DNA from 3 places in the Brevibacillus soli genome. Region 2 is predicted to be linked to each of the others. Evidence: riboswitches for the same ligand, from Rfam matches in the RefSeq annotation. Region 2 holds a riboswitch; each other region holds the start of a gene.
What was found. Region 2 has a riboswitch for S-adenosylmethionine ahead of ACE99V_RS10430 (methionine ABC transporter ATP-binding protein). Riboswitches for the same ligand answer to the same signal wherever they lie in the genome.
Positions count from the first base shown of each region.

Region 1: linked by a shared signal. The riboswitch ahead of ACE99V_RS13905 (aminotransferase class I/II-fold pyridoxal phosphate-dependent enzyme) and the one ahead of ACE99V_RS10430 (methionine ABC transporter ATP-binding protein) in region 2 are both predicted to bind S-adenosylmethionine.
Region 3: linked by a shared signal. The riboswitch ahead of mtnK (S-methyl-5-thioribose kinase) and the one ahead of ACE99V_RS10430 (methionine ABC transporter ATP-binding protein) in region 2 are both predicted to bind S-adenosylmethionine.

Region 1 covers NZ_JBIYSM020000032.1:18,230-22,852, reverse strand. Annotated here, with positions in the region: gene ACE99V_RS13920 (hypothetical protein) at 68-1,480, shown strand; gene ACE99V_RS13915 (DUF5665 domain-containing protein) at 1,477-1,818, opposite strand; gene ACE99V_RS13910 (pyridoxamine 5'-phosphate oxidase family protein) at 1,974-2,429, shown strand; SAM riboswitch class I at 2,501-2,617, shown strand; gene ACE99V_RS13905 (aminotransferase class I/II-fold pyridoxal phosphate-dependent enzyme) at 2,710-3,873, shown strand; gene ACE99V_RS13900 (aminotransferase class I/II-fold pyridoxal phosphate-dependent enzyme) at 3,870-4,623, shown strand, end outside.
Region 2 covers NZ_JBIYSM020000021.1:11,407-16,029, reverse strand. Annotated here, with positions in the region: gene ACE99V_RS10445 (BrxA/BrxB family bacilliredoxin) at 1-3, shown strand, start outside; gene ACE99V_RS10440 (aldo/keto reductase) at 74-949, shown strand; gene ACE99V_RS10435 (LCP family protein) at 1,105-2,058, shown strand; SAM riboswitch class I at 2,265-2,381, shown strand; gene ACE99V_RS10430 (methionine ABC transporter ATP-binding protein) at 2,504-3,526, shown strand; gene ACE99V_RS10425 (methionine ABC transporter permease) at 3,517-4,182, shown strand; gene ACE99V_RS10420 (MetQ/NlpA family ABC transporter substrate-binding protein) at 4,231-4,623, shown strand, end outside.
Region 3 covers NZ_JBIYSM020000013.1:64,274-68,896, reverse strand. Annotated here, with positions in the region: gene ACE99V_RS07620 (methylthioribulose 1-phosphate dehydratase) at 1-9, opposite strand, end outside; gene ACE99V_RS07615 (2-hydroxy-3-keto-5-methylthiopentenyl-1-phosphate phosphatase) at 6-683, opposite strand; gene ACE99V_RS07610 (2,3-diketo-5-methylthiopentyl-1-phosphate enolase) at 680-1,894, opposite strand; SAM riboswitch class I at 2,125-2,226, opposite strand; SAM riboswitch class I at 2,418-2,550, shown strand; gene mtnK (S-methyl-5-thioribose kinase) at 2,646-3,872, shown strand; gene mtnA (S-methyl-5-thioribose-1-phosphate isomerase) at 3,869-4,623, shown strand, end outside.

The DNA of each region.
Region 1 (4,623 bases), on a different contig from region 2:
CTGCGACACCCTTCGTCAGTAATGGTGCTCATGTAAGTAAGGAAAGCATTGGAAAGGGGAGTTCGTTATGAAAAAATACATGTCGAAACCTGTATTGGCTATCGTAGCCGCGGCAGCCATCGCAGGTGCGGTTACCCCGCTCTGGGCGAATGCAAGCTCTTTTGATGCCAGCAGCGCCAAAGTCGTGATGAACGAAGAAGGAAAGCAGGTAACCCGCTACCATCTGAAGACACTGGCGGAAAAAGATCCCGCCACGCTGAACATGCTGTTGAAAACGCAGGCGGAACACCTCTACATCGTCGTGGAAGAAATTAACCTGGACGCGAAAATGTCCACGTTTATCGAGCAGCGTGAGGCAGAATGGAACAAAATCTACAATGAACATTACGAGGACATCTACCTGGAAGTGCGGTTTGATGAGACCAGCGAAGGTTTCATCAGCGTAAAGCCGGAAACGGTGGACAAAACCACCTACATCAAAGGGGAAGTGACGGACGACGTTACCAAGGTGGTGGTGACGAAGCCGAACGGTGACATCATTGAAGTCGTGCCGAATGCCGACGACACCTTTGCGGTGAGCTTTGCTGCTGTGGTTAGCGAGACTCCGCAGTATGCTTCCCTGAAAGCGTATGTAGGAGACAAGGTGGTGGAAACGAAGGAAGTCCAAATCAACACGGATACCGTTGTGGAAAAGGACGTGATCGTGCATACCCTCGCGACAAACGACCTGAAGAAAAAAGAAGTGAAGGTAAACGGCATCGTTAGCCTGGAAGCTGACGAAGTGTTCGTTACGTACAACGGCGAGAAGAAAAAAGTGGACGTGAAAAAATTGTGGCAGGGCGTCGGTACCTTTAAGGCAACCTTCAAGAACATTTCCGAGAAAAAACAGGACGTTCTTGTGGAAGCGTATAAGGACGGCAAAAAAATCGACTCCGAAACCGTTGAGGTGCTGACTGTCAACGCACCGCCAGCAACGACTGAGCCGCAAACCTTCAAAATCACAGGTACGGCCACGATTCATGCAAAATACAAGCTTGTTCAAGTGAAAGGGAAAGTGGAGAAGCTTGATGACGTGAAAAAGGCCAAGCTCTATGTAGTGGCACCGGACGGCAAAAAGCACGAAGTGAAGCTGAACGACAAAGAGGAGTTTGAAATCAACATCAGCTACAAAAACCGCTCCTACAGCGCAAAAGCAGTTCACCTGGAGCTATACGTGGATGGCAAGCTGGTAGCGAAGGCAGACATTCCGCACGGAACGCCGGTCAACGAGCTGCCGGAAAAACCAAAAGAAAAGAAAGAAGAGAAAGAGAAGAAAGAAAAGCACAAGGGTAAAGGGCACGCGTACGGACACAAAAAATGGTCTGATCGCGATGACGACGATGATCGCGATGACGACGATGACGACCGCGATGATGACGATGACTACCGCGACGATGACGATGACCGTGACCGCAATGGCAAAGATGACAACGACGATTAATACCTGCTATTCCGGTAGGCATTGACGTAATCAACCAGTTGGCCGATGTAATCGCCGATGATCGGAACGGATAGAAACTGCTTCAGGATATACCCGAGCAGACCTAACACAATGGCCGTTCCGATGGTTAACCCCAGCCCCCGTGCCAAGCCTGCGAGGAAATTGGTCCAGAGCAGCTTGCGCGGGGCTGTGTAATTTTGAATGACATCGGCAAGACGGATGTCTTCCAGAAACAGGGCGATCTTATCCATGCGCTCGTTTAATTTGCGCACTTCCTGCAGTTCCTCCAGCAGTTGATCCACTTTGGCCAGAATTCGGTCGGTAGGGGACTGCGACATAAACATCGCCTCCTTTCACATCGGACTTGTTTTGGTTTCTACCAGTTTAGGAAAAAAAGGGAAGGGAAGCAAGCGGAGCCTGAACGGTATGGTTTGCCTTGGGCGAGTGGCACAGGTACAATAGACGTACATATCTTTTCCAAGGAGGAATCGGAATGGCCGAAACCGTTGCTCAATCGCTGTCGGAAGACCTGTTTGCGCTGCTGCAGCAGGAGCGTTTCGTCACATTGGGGACCATTGATCATGAAACAGGTGCGCCTTCGATCAGCTCTCTATCATGGGTCTATGCGCCTTCTCAACAAACCATTCGTTTTGCTGTCGACAATCGTTCGCGCATCCTCACCAATATTGCAAAAGAACCGCAGGTGGTATTGCACCTGATCGGAGCGGGCTCTTCTTACGCCATCAACGGCAGGGCCGCGGTAAAAGTCGAGCGGATGGAAGAGGTGCCGTTAAAGCTTGCGATGGTGGAGATCTCCATCGAGGCCGTGCGCGATGTGATGTTTTACGGTTCCCGCATCTCCGTAGAGCCGCAGTATGAAAAGACGTATGACAAGAAAGCCGCGGCCAAACTCGATAATCAGGTGATGACCGCGCTTCGCAAAGCTTGAAAAGAAAAACCGGTTGACAATATTCAGACGATTGGGTACGATAAGTTCAATTCAATTGAATAGCAATAACTTTCTTATCCAGAGAGGCGGAGGGACTGGCCCGATGATGCCCGGCAACCGATCTCCTATGATTCATAGGGAGATAATGGTGCTAATTCCTGCAGAGCGAACGCTCTGAAAGATGAGAAGGAGTTGCTTACGGTACCCGTAAACAAAGCCTTCTTTTTAAGAGAAAGAGGGCTTTTTTATTTGCCCTCAATAAAGATGTGGAGGGAAAGCCATGCATTTGGAGACAAAATTGGTGCAGGCAGGAGTAGGAAAGGATTCTCAAACGGGAGCGGTCAGTTTCCCCGTGTATCATGCAACCGCGTACCGCCATCCGGCATTGGGAGAAAGTACGGGTTTTGATTATTCCCGGACAGCCAATCCGACGCGCACGGTACTGGAGCAGGCCATAGCGGATGCGGAGGGAGGAGACGCCGGTTTTGCCTTCGCATCGGGAATGGCGGCGATCCATACCCTGATGGGGTTGTTCTCCCAAGGCGATCATTTCGTCGTTTCGCTTGATCTCTATGGAGGTACATACCGCTTGTTTGAGCAGGTGCTCTCCCGCTACGGTCTGTCGTTTTCCTACGTGGACCTGCGTGATCTGGAGCAGGTGGAAAAAGCGATTCAGCCCGAGACGAAAGCTTTGCTGGTCGAGACGCCTACCAATCCCCTGATGCAGGTTACTGACATCGCCAGGGTATGCCAACTGGCCAAGCGGCACGGAATCCTGACCCTTGTCGACAATACATTCCTCTCTCCGTATTTCCAGAGACCATTGGAGCTGGGGGCTGACCTCGTGTTTCACAGCGCCACGAAATATTTGGGCGGGCACAATGACGTTCTGGCCGGTCTGATCGTGACAAAAGGCGCCGAGTTATCTGAAAAAGTCAGATTTTTGCACAATTCCATCGGAGCGGTTCTGGGGCCGCAGGACTCGTGGCTTCTCCTGCGCGGAATGAAAACGCTCGCGCTGCGCATGGAACGGCATCAATCCAATGCATTCGCGCTCGCACGATGTCTACGTGAACATCCGGCGGTGGCAGAAGTCTTTTATCCCGGTCTTGACGACCACCCGGACCACGAGGTGCAGAAGAGCCAGTCGAACGGGTTCGGCGGCATGCTTTCGTTCCGGGTGCGGGACGCGGCGCAGGTAGCTCCGTTCCTTTCCCGCCTGCGTATCGTTTCCTTTGCCGAGAGTCTGGGAGGCGTAGAGTCGCTGTGTACGTATCCGGCCACCCAAACGCACGCCGACATCCCTCGGGACATACGTGAGAAAGTTGGCGTATGCGACCGGTTGCTGCGGCTGTCCGTCGGGATTGAACACCCCGACGATCTGATTGCCGACTTGTCTCAAGCCTTGGATGTCAGTTTGCAAGCGGGAGGGAATCAGCGATGAACTTTGCCACAAAACTGCTTCACGGGACTGCGTGCTTTGACAGGGTGACGGGTGCGTCCTCCGTGCCCCTTTATCTGGCATCCACCTATCATCAGCCGGATCTTGACCGGCCGGGCGTTTTCGACTATGCCCGTTCCGGAAATCCCACCAGGCAGGCGTTGGAAGAGGCAATCGCTGTGCTGGAGGGAGGGACCCGAGGGTTTGCGTTTGCGTCGGGGATGGCAGCGATCTCCAGCGTGTTCATGCTCTTTTCCGCCGGCGATCATCTGGTCGTGGCGGAGGACGTCTACGGAGGAACGTACCGGTTTTTGACCCGGGTACTGTCCCGATTGGGTATGGAAGTCAGTTTCGTCGATACTACCAGCCCTGAGCTGGTAGCGTCAGCGATTCGGGCAAATACAAAAGGAATCTATTTGGAGACGCCTTCCAATCCGACGCTGAAGGTGACGGATATTGCCGCGATCTGCTCCCTGGCGAAAAAGCACGGTCTCTTGACGATTGTCGACAACACGTTTATGACCCCATACTACCAACGTCCCCTGGAACTGGGGGCAGACATCGTGATTCACAGTGCGACCAAATTCATCGGAGGGCACAGCGATGTCGTCGCAGGCCTGGCGGTAACCAGCGATGAATGTCTGGGAAATGAATTGTACCTGATTCAAAACGGCATGGGTTCCATACTGGGTGTACAGGATTCCTGGCTGGTGATGCGGGGTTTGAAAACGCTCAAGGCACGTCTTGACGTCA
Region 2 (4,623 bases):
TAAGGTTAAAGCTAAGGATGAGGAGACGCTCCATGGTGGGCGTCTTGTTTTCTGAAGAAAGGAATGACGCAACATGCAAACCCGTTCATTTGGACGAGATCCCCATCAGGTGTCCCTGCTCGGTTTTGGCGCCCAGCGCATTGTGGATGAACACGGCTGCACAGAGGAACAGGCCGTTGCGATCATCAGACGGGCGGTTGAACTGGGGGTCAACTACTTTGACACGGCGCCAAGCTATAGTGAAGGGCAATCGGAGACCCGTGTCGGACTGGGCCTGCAGGGTCTGCGCGATCGCGTGTGGATTGCCACCAAAACAGGGGGGCGCACTCGCGATTTGGCCTGGAGGGATCTGGAGGCCAGCTTGAAGCGGCTGCAGACCGACTACGTCGATGAATGGCGTGTTCACAACGTCATGAAGCCGCATGATTTCGAAGCCATCTTTGCCAAGGGAGGAGCTCTGGAAGCGCTGATCGAGGCAAAGGAACAGGGGTTGGTAAGAAAGCTGAGCATCAGCGGCCACACTGACCCTCGCCTGCTGGCGGAGGCGATTCGCCGGTTCCCGTTTGACAGCGCATTGGTGGCGCTCTCCGCTCTCGATCACTTCATTTACAGCTTTGCCCACGACTTCATCCCGGTTGCCGTGGAAAAGGGCGTAGCCGTGATCGGCATGAAAGTGATGGCGCTTGGCAAGCTGGCACCGTGGACGGAGCAGGCGCTTCGCTACACCTGGAGCTTGCCGGTCTCCACGGCCATTCTCGGCATCAGCAAAATGAGCGAACTTTTGGCGGATGTGGAGGCGGCCAAGCGGTTTACGCCGATGACCGATATTGAGCGCGTCGCCTTCTTCCAGGAGATCATGCCGCTTGTGCGAGCCGATGTGCTCCGCTGGAAGGCCGGAGAATGGATGTCCGGCGAGTGGTACCAACTGCCGCAGCTTTCTTTTTCCTAAGGAATGACTCGCCCCGAAGAGAACGGAAACTCTCTTGCATGCCCCTGGCCGCCTAGGTAAATAAAGGCTGCCACGCTTCGCAGCGAATCGAGTATACTATATGAGGTAGGCGAGCGAAGATTTAGTTGCAAGGAGTAAAGGTGGCGTTTCTCTTGATGCGGAAATGGAAAAGAGTCCTCCTGATGCTGCTGGTGGTGGTCGCAGTGGCAGGAGGGTATTACGGATATGCGTTTTACCAGTTTTTCAGCGGCATTCAACAGCCGAAGATTGCCGGTGCAACGGGCGATAGGAAAAAACCGGCAGATATTCCCGTCTGGAGCGGAACGGAGCGGGTAAACATCCTGCTGATGGGGGTGGATCGGCGAGGGATGCGGCCCAACGAGGTTCCCCGTTCCGATTCGATGATGCTTGTCAGCATCGACCCTGTTCAAAAGCGGTTCGACCTGTTTTCCATACTGCGCGACACTTATGTGAAAATTCCAGGCAACGGTCGGTCCCGGATCAATACGGCATTGGCGGACGGCGGGCCGGAGCTGGCCATGGAGACGGTCAGCCAGTTTACCGGTCTTCCGGTTGAGCATTACATGATCACCGACTTTGAAGGCTTTAAAGGCCTGATTGACGCGGTGGGGGGCGTGGAGCTGGAAGTGGAGAAAAACATGCGGTATCGCGACCCTTCCGACAATGGCGTATACGATATCGACCTGAAAAAAGGATGGCAGCGACTGGACGGCAGCAAGGCTCTCCAATACGTTCGCTTCCGCCATGACGCGTTGTCTGACTACACCCGAACGGAGCGGCAGCGCAAGCTTCTGAAAGCGCTGGCGGCGCAGATGAAGAGCGGGACGACGTTGATCCAACTCCCGAATATCCTGAAAAGCGTCACACCGTACGTACAGACCAACCTCAGCTCGCTTGACATGCTGAAGTTGGCCGCGCTCGGCCTCAGGCTGGATACAGAGAAGGCTGGGCAATATCAGCTTCCACCAATGGGGGCGTTTCACGAATCGCAGCGCGGCGGCTCTGTCCTGATTCCGGACGTCGAGCGGGTACAGCAGTTTATTCAGGAAAAGGTAAAGCCGGTTCCGACCGAAACCAAAAGTTTTTGAAAAAACTTTTTATGCAGCCGGTGTATTGACAGACAGAACGAAATTTACTATTGTTATACTAGTTTTTTGATAAGCAGAGCAAATTACTCGGAATTTGCTGGAACGTAATTTCGATAGTTTTTCCATTGACTTTTGATCTTTTGGTAGCCTATAATGCGATTTGTGTTTATCACACGTTAATTGAAACATAATAGAATAGGCAATTCTTCTTATCCAGAGAGGCGGAGGGACAGGCCCAATGATGCCCGGCAACCCGCTCACCAACGCGGTGAGTGTGCGGTGCCAATTCCTACAAGATTGCTTGTAATCTTGAAAGATGAGAAGGGTGGATGTAAACATACAACCCCTTTTTCATTTTGTGAAAAAGGGGTTTTGCTTTACAACGGGGCCCCGCTCGGCACAGCGTAAGCTACCGCCGAGTGGGTAAATTGGGAGGTGAGCCGGGATGATTCAACTGCAAAATCTTCACAAGGACTATATTGTAAACGGAAAAACGGTTCCTGCCCTGCGCGGAATCGACTTCACCATAGAGAAGGGCGAAATTTTCGGGATTATCGGCCATTCCGGTGCAGGAAAAAGCACGCTGATCCGCTGCATCAATCTACTGGAACGGCCTACGTCGGGGAAGGTTGTCGTGGACGGGATTGACCTGACGAAACTGGACGACCGGAAGCTGCAGGAGCAGCGCCGGCAGATCGGAATGATTTTTCAGCATTTTAATCTGCTGTCTTCGGCAACCGTGGCAGACAACGTGGCGTTCCCGCTCAAGCTGGCGAAGAAGCCAAAGGCGGAGATTGACCGGAAAGTGGCAGAGCTGCTCGCTTTGGTCGGATTGCAGGATCACGGCAACAAGTACCCGGCACAATTGTCCGGCGGGCAAAAACAACGCGTCGGGATTGCCAGGGCGCTGGCGAGTGATCCAAAGGTGCTGCTGTGCGACGAAGCCACGTCCGCGCTTGACCCGCAGACCACCAATTCGATCCTTGCGCTGTTGCGCGACATCAACCGGAAACTGGGGATTACCGTTGTGCTGATTACACACGAGATGCATGTCATCCGCTCCATTTGTGATCGGGTCGCTGTCATCGACGGCGGGAAGATTGTGGAGTCCGGCAGAGTGATTGACGTATTCCTCAAACCGCAGCATCCGACGACCCGCGAGTTCGTCGAGCAGGTGGCCGACTCAGTAGAGCTGCGGGAAGCGGTTGCCCATGAAAAGGCAGCCGGTGACCGGACCATTATCCGCATCACCTTCCTTGGTGAGCAAACCTACCAGCCAATCCTGTTTCGGACCATGCAGGAGACAGGTACTTCGTTTAACATCCTGCAGGGAACAATCTCCCGCATGAAAGATACGCCATACGGCCAGCTGGTGGTAGAGCTGGAAGGCGAAGACGACCGCAGCAGGCAGACGATTGACGTGCTGCGCCGACGCGGGCTTGAAGTGGAGGTGATTGAATGGAACTGACATGGGAGAATGTCGATTGGGAAGAGATTGGTCTGGCGACGGTCGATACGTTGACCATGCTTGGATTTTCCACGCTCTTTACCGTTTTGATCGGGCTGCCGCTGGGCATTCTGCTGTTTCTTACCTCCAGAGGACAGCTGTTGGAGAATCGGGTCTTTTATTCCGTTACCTCGTTTCTTGTAAACGTCCTGCGTTCGGTGCCGTTCATTATCCTGATGATCATCCTGATTCCGGTCACCAAGGAGCTTGTCGGCACGTCGCTTGGCGTCAGAGGAGCGATTCCGCCGCTCGTGATCGGCGCGGCCCCGTTTTTTGCCCGCCTGGTGGAGACCTCCCTGCGTGAAGTGGATCGCGGCGTGATTGAAGCAGCGCAGTCCATGGGGGCATCCAACTGGCAGATTATCTGGAGAGTGCTCCTGCCAGAATCCCGTCCAGGGCTGATCGCCGGCATCACGATTACGACCGTGGCGCTTGTATCCTATACGGCCATGTCGGGTGTGATCGGCGGCGGCGGGCTGGGTGACCTGGCGATTCGCTACGGTTACCAGCGTTTCCAGACAGACGTCATGATTGTCACCGTCATTATTCTGCTTGTGCTGGTTCAGATCTTGCAGACGCTCGGAGACCGGTTGGTACTCCGATTCAGCCGAAAGTAAGATCTTGCCCATATATAAAACTCTAACCACCGAAAGGAGAACCTTCTTATGAAAAAGGTTATCGTATCTGTACTCTCTGCAGTATTGGCATTCTCGCTGGCAGCTTGCGGCAAAAGCGAAACCGCTCCGGCTCCGTCCGCAGGCGGCGAAGGCGGTGCGCAAGGCGGCGCACAGCAGGAGGTAACCCTGAAAGTAGCTACCATGCCGGTTCCGCACGCGGAAATCCTGAAGTTCATTCAACCGAAACTGAAGGAGCAGGGCGTGAATCTGGAAATCAAGGAATTTTCCGATTACGTACAGCCGAACGTACAAGTATTTGAAAAGCAGATGGACGTTAACTTCTTCCAGCACATTCCGTACCTGAAGCAGTTCAACAAGGATCAAAACATGGATCTGGTTGAAGTAGTTCCTGTGCACATCGAGCCGTTTGGCGCGTACTCC
Region 3 (4,623 bases), on a different contig from region 2:
TGTGGTCATACAGTCTCCACCTCCAGTTCGGCATGCAAGGTTTGCAGAATTTCGACGACATCGTAAAAGGTAGTGAACGAGCGGTGCGGCAGGTTCAATTCCTCGCACTTCTGCGTCAGCAGGGAGCGTGAGATCACAAAGTCGGAAATTTTTGCACCGGCCAGGTCGGTAATCGAATCGCCAATCACGACGCGGAAGTGCTTCTTTGGATCATAGCGTCGGATAATGGACGTTTTGCACATGCCGCAGTCGTTTGTGCAGTGCTCGTCACAGCTGTGCGGCCAGGTAATGGCGATGTGATCACCGCTGAAGTCGCTGCCGTTACAGTAAATCGGCACATCCAGTTTAAACGGAGCGAGGATCGGGCCGACAAAAAAGTCGATGCCGCCGCTGGTAATCAGCAGTTCGATATCCTGCTCCTTGCAGAAGCGGACAAATTCGGCAAAGCCGGGTCGGATGGTCGCTTCCTTGACGATAAAGTCGGTAATTTCTGCTCGCTGCGAGGAGGGCAGCAGGGTAAACAGCTTGCCGACACCTTCGCGTATGCTTATTTGCTGCGTCAAAATTTGCTGGGTCAACGCTTCCCACTGAGGGGGAGCGAACTGTCTCATAATCGCAACAATGTTGTCCTTTTCTGTGATGGTTCCGTCGAAGTCGCAGAACAGCACCAGTTTCTTGCTCATTTGCTTCCCCCCCATTTCTTGAGGGCGACAGCCAGCGCTTCCGATTCTGCCGCCGCTTGTTCCAGCGTGCGTCCCGCCACAACCGCGTCGATGGCTGCCGCAAACGCCTTCGCACCCGCTGTCGCACCGCCTGGATGTCCGTGGATGCCGCCGCCGGCATTGACCACCTGATCGATGCCGAAGTCGGCATAGAGCTGCGGCACCAGACCAGGGTGGATGCCTGCAGACGGCACCGGGAACGAACGGCGCAGAGACTCCTGCGGTTCAGTCAAATGGGCGGCCAGCTGCAGCGCTTCTCCTTTGTCGAGGGCAACATTTCCGTACGGTGAAGGGAAAAGCACCAGGTCCGCCCCTGCGATACGCATCAGCTTGCCCAGCAGCAGGGGAGTGGCGATGCCGTAGTCAGGCGAGGGATACAGGGCCCCGGCGAGCGCCGGATGGGCCATAATCGGCACGTGTACGTCCGGATCGGCGGCCAGGCGGTGCAGGACGTCAAAGCCGTACGCCAGCACATTGAACAGCAGGCAGTGGGCTCCCGCCTCTGCCGCGCGTTTTGCCCGATCCAGCAGTTCGTGTGTCGGTCCGGTCAGGTTGGCCGCGTAGAGAACCGGTTTTCCCGTCTCCTGCTCCGCTTCAGCGGCGATCTTCCCGAACGCTTTAATCCGCTCCAGGAACGGAGCGCGGTCGTCTGCAAAGAAAATTTCGTCATCTTTCACCAGGTCAACCCCGCCGAGAGCCTGAGCGCGAAACTGTGTCTTCAGGTCCTCAAACGGCAGTCCCAGACATGATTTGAAAATACTCATCAACAAGGGGCGACGATAGGCACCGAGGCGGTCGCGCAGACCGTCGATCCCGAATTTGGGCCCGGGAAAGGCGGCTAGAAACGCTTCAGGAAATTGTATGTCAACCAGCTTGATTTTGCCGTCCATGGACAGTTTGCCGAAGATCCCGGTCAAAAGGGAGGGAATGTCGGCGGTAAAGTTGCGGATCGGGTAGCTGACGGTGACGGTGCCGCGCGTCACGCCGTTTTCCAATGTCTCAAGCGGTTGGACGCCCGCCGCTTCCCCCAGATACGGGCGAAGCTCTGCCTGCTTGGCTGCCGGCAGATCGGTCCAGGAACCGACTGTCATACCCACGGCGATCGCTTCCGCCTTCTTTTGCAGGTCTTTCGCTTGGGTCAAATAGGTTACGAGGATACGCTGCTCGCTCATTTTTCAGGAAAGCCTCCTTTTTACCAGCATAGAAAACTTGGCTGGCGCCAAGCTTATGCGCAGGCGACTGCCTAGTTGCACTTGTGTAATTAAGAATTTATTACGATTCTTATTTACCAAAAAAGCCTCCCTGCGAGAGGGAGGCGCTTTCGTTGCATATCAAACGTTACGTCTCCTCTCATCTCTCGGTAAGGTAGTCAAAATAGTCCGGAAAACATTACCTATTTTGACCCTTATTTCCGCAGGATTTAGCACCGTTTCGCGTACCTGTCAGGCAAGCGCCGGTTGCCGGGCATCATAGGGCCAGTCCCTCAGCCATCTCACGATAAGAGTCTTTGTATTTCCACGCTATGTGATTGCCTGTCTATGGTTGAAGAAGCATGAGTTACCCTCATGATATGACGATCACGACCAGGAGTCAACCCTCGTTTTCCGGTCGAAGATTGCGATCAAAAAGGATATTGACACTGGAAAAAACGGCGTGTATGATTCTAGCTAAGTCAAATTGAATAGCGATTGGATTACCTTATCCAGAGACGGTGGAGGGACTGGCCCGATGAAACCCGGCAACCGACACGCCGCTTTTTCCCATAGCGAAAAAGAGGATGTGCACGGTGCTAATTCCTGCAGAAACAAATGATTCTGGAAGATAAGGGGGAGCTATACGCGCTGCGACTGCAACGACCTCTTTTCTTCGGAAAGAGGTCTTTTTTCGTATTCTGAACATTCTCGTGAGAGGGGATCGAAATACATGGCTTATCGCGCATTAACGGAACAGGAAGCAGTGGAGTATGTCAAATCATTGCCGGGTCTGTTTTCAGAAGGAGCTCAGTTGACCAGCCGGGAGATTGGGGACGGCAACCTGAACCTGGTCTTTCACATCAAGGAAGAGGCGACCGGGAAAAGCGTCATCGTCAAGCAGGCGCTGCCGTACGCGCGTGTCGTCGGCGAATCGTGGCCGCTGACAGTGGACCGCGCGCGGATTGAGAGCGAGGCGCTGCGGATTCAGTACAAATACGTGCCGGATCTGGTGCCGAAAGTGTATCACTTCAATCAGGAACTGGCCTTGACGGTCATGGAAGACTTGAGCGATCACACCATTATGCGCAAAGGGCTAATCGAAGGAAGGCGCTATCCGCAGTTCGCCAAGCACATCGGCCGTTTCCTGGCACAGACGTTGTTCCATACGTCCGATCTGGGGGCGCATCCCTATGACAAAAAAGCCCTGGTCGGAACATTCATAAATCCGGAATTATGCAAAATTACCGAAGATCTCGTGTTTACAGACCCTTATGAAAACGCGCCGACCAACAATTTCAACCCGCTGATTCGCGAAGACGTGGAGGCCATCTGGAAAAACGCGCCGCTCAAGCGGGAAATCGCCAAACTGAAATACGATTTTCTCACTCGCGCGGAAGCCCTGCTGCACGGCGATTTGCACACGGGCAGCATCTTTGTGACCGAGTCCAGCACGAAAGTGATTGATCCGGAATTTGCGTACTATGGACCGATCGGGTTTGACATCGGAGCGGTCATTGCCAATCTGCTGCTTAACTATGCCGGCCAGCACGGATTGCAGGCTGACACAGGAAAACGGGAAGCGTATCGCGAATACCTGTTGGAAACCGTGGAAAACGTCTGGAACGAGTTTGTCTCCCAGTTTGTCCAACTCTGGCACAAGCAGGCGAAAGAGCGCAGCGCCCACGTGGAAGGCTTCTGGCAGGAGTACGTCCAGCGCCTCATCCAGGACGCGGCAGGCTTTGCCGGCTGCAAAATAATGCGCCGCGTAATCGGATTGGCCGGCGTCGCCGATCTCAACACAATCGCGGATGAACAGGTACGCGCCGAAGCGGAACGTCTGGCGCTGGCGATCGGGCAGGCGCTTGTGCTGGAACGCGGTAAAATCGAACAGGCGACAGATATCACCGACGTTGTACGCACGGCAGCAGCACGATACAATCAGGAGGCGGCAGTATGACGACCAGCACGCAGTTCGCGCCGGTCAAGTGGGACGGAGACATCCTCCGCCTGCTGGACCAGACGCGGTTACCAGTTGAAACGATTTATCTTCCCTTGACCAAAGCCGAAGAGGTGTGGGCGGCCATCCGCCATCTGCAGGTACGCGGCGCTCCCGCCATCGGCATGGCAGCAGCCTACGGGGTGTACCTGGGGGTTCGGGAAAGCAAGGCGGAAACACACGAGGATTTTTGGGTGGAACTCAATAGACAGGCCGATTATCTGGCAACCTCCCGTCCCACAGCCGTCAACCTGTTTTGGGCACTGGACCGGATCAAGGCGAGAGTGCAGCGTGAGGGAGCCAAACCGGTGGCGGAACTGAAGGCAGCGGTTCTTGACGAAGCGCTGGCCATTCAGCGGGAGGACGAAGCCGTATGCCGCCAAATCGGGGAAAATCTGCTGACCCTGCTGCAGGACGGAATGGGCATCCTCACTCACTGCAATCCGGGTGCACTGGCAACGGCGGCGTACGGAACGGCTACGGCGCCGCTCTATCTGGCCAAAGAACGCGGCTGGAACCTCAAGGTATACGCAGACGAGACCCGTCCGGTGCTGCAGGGAGCGCGTCTGACCGCGTACGAGCTGCAACAGGCAGGCATTGACGTTACCCTGATCTGCGACAACATGGCGGCCATGGTAATGGCGCAGGGAAAAGTGCAAGCGGTCATCGTCGGTACCGACCGCGTGGCGGCAAACGGTGATGTGGCGAACAA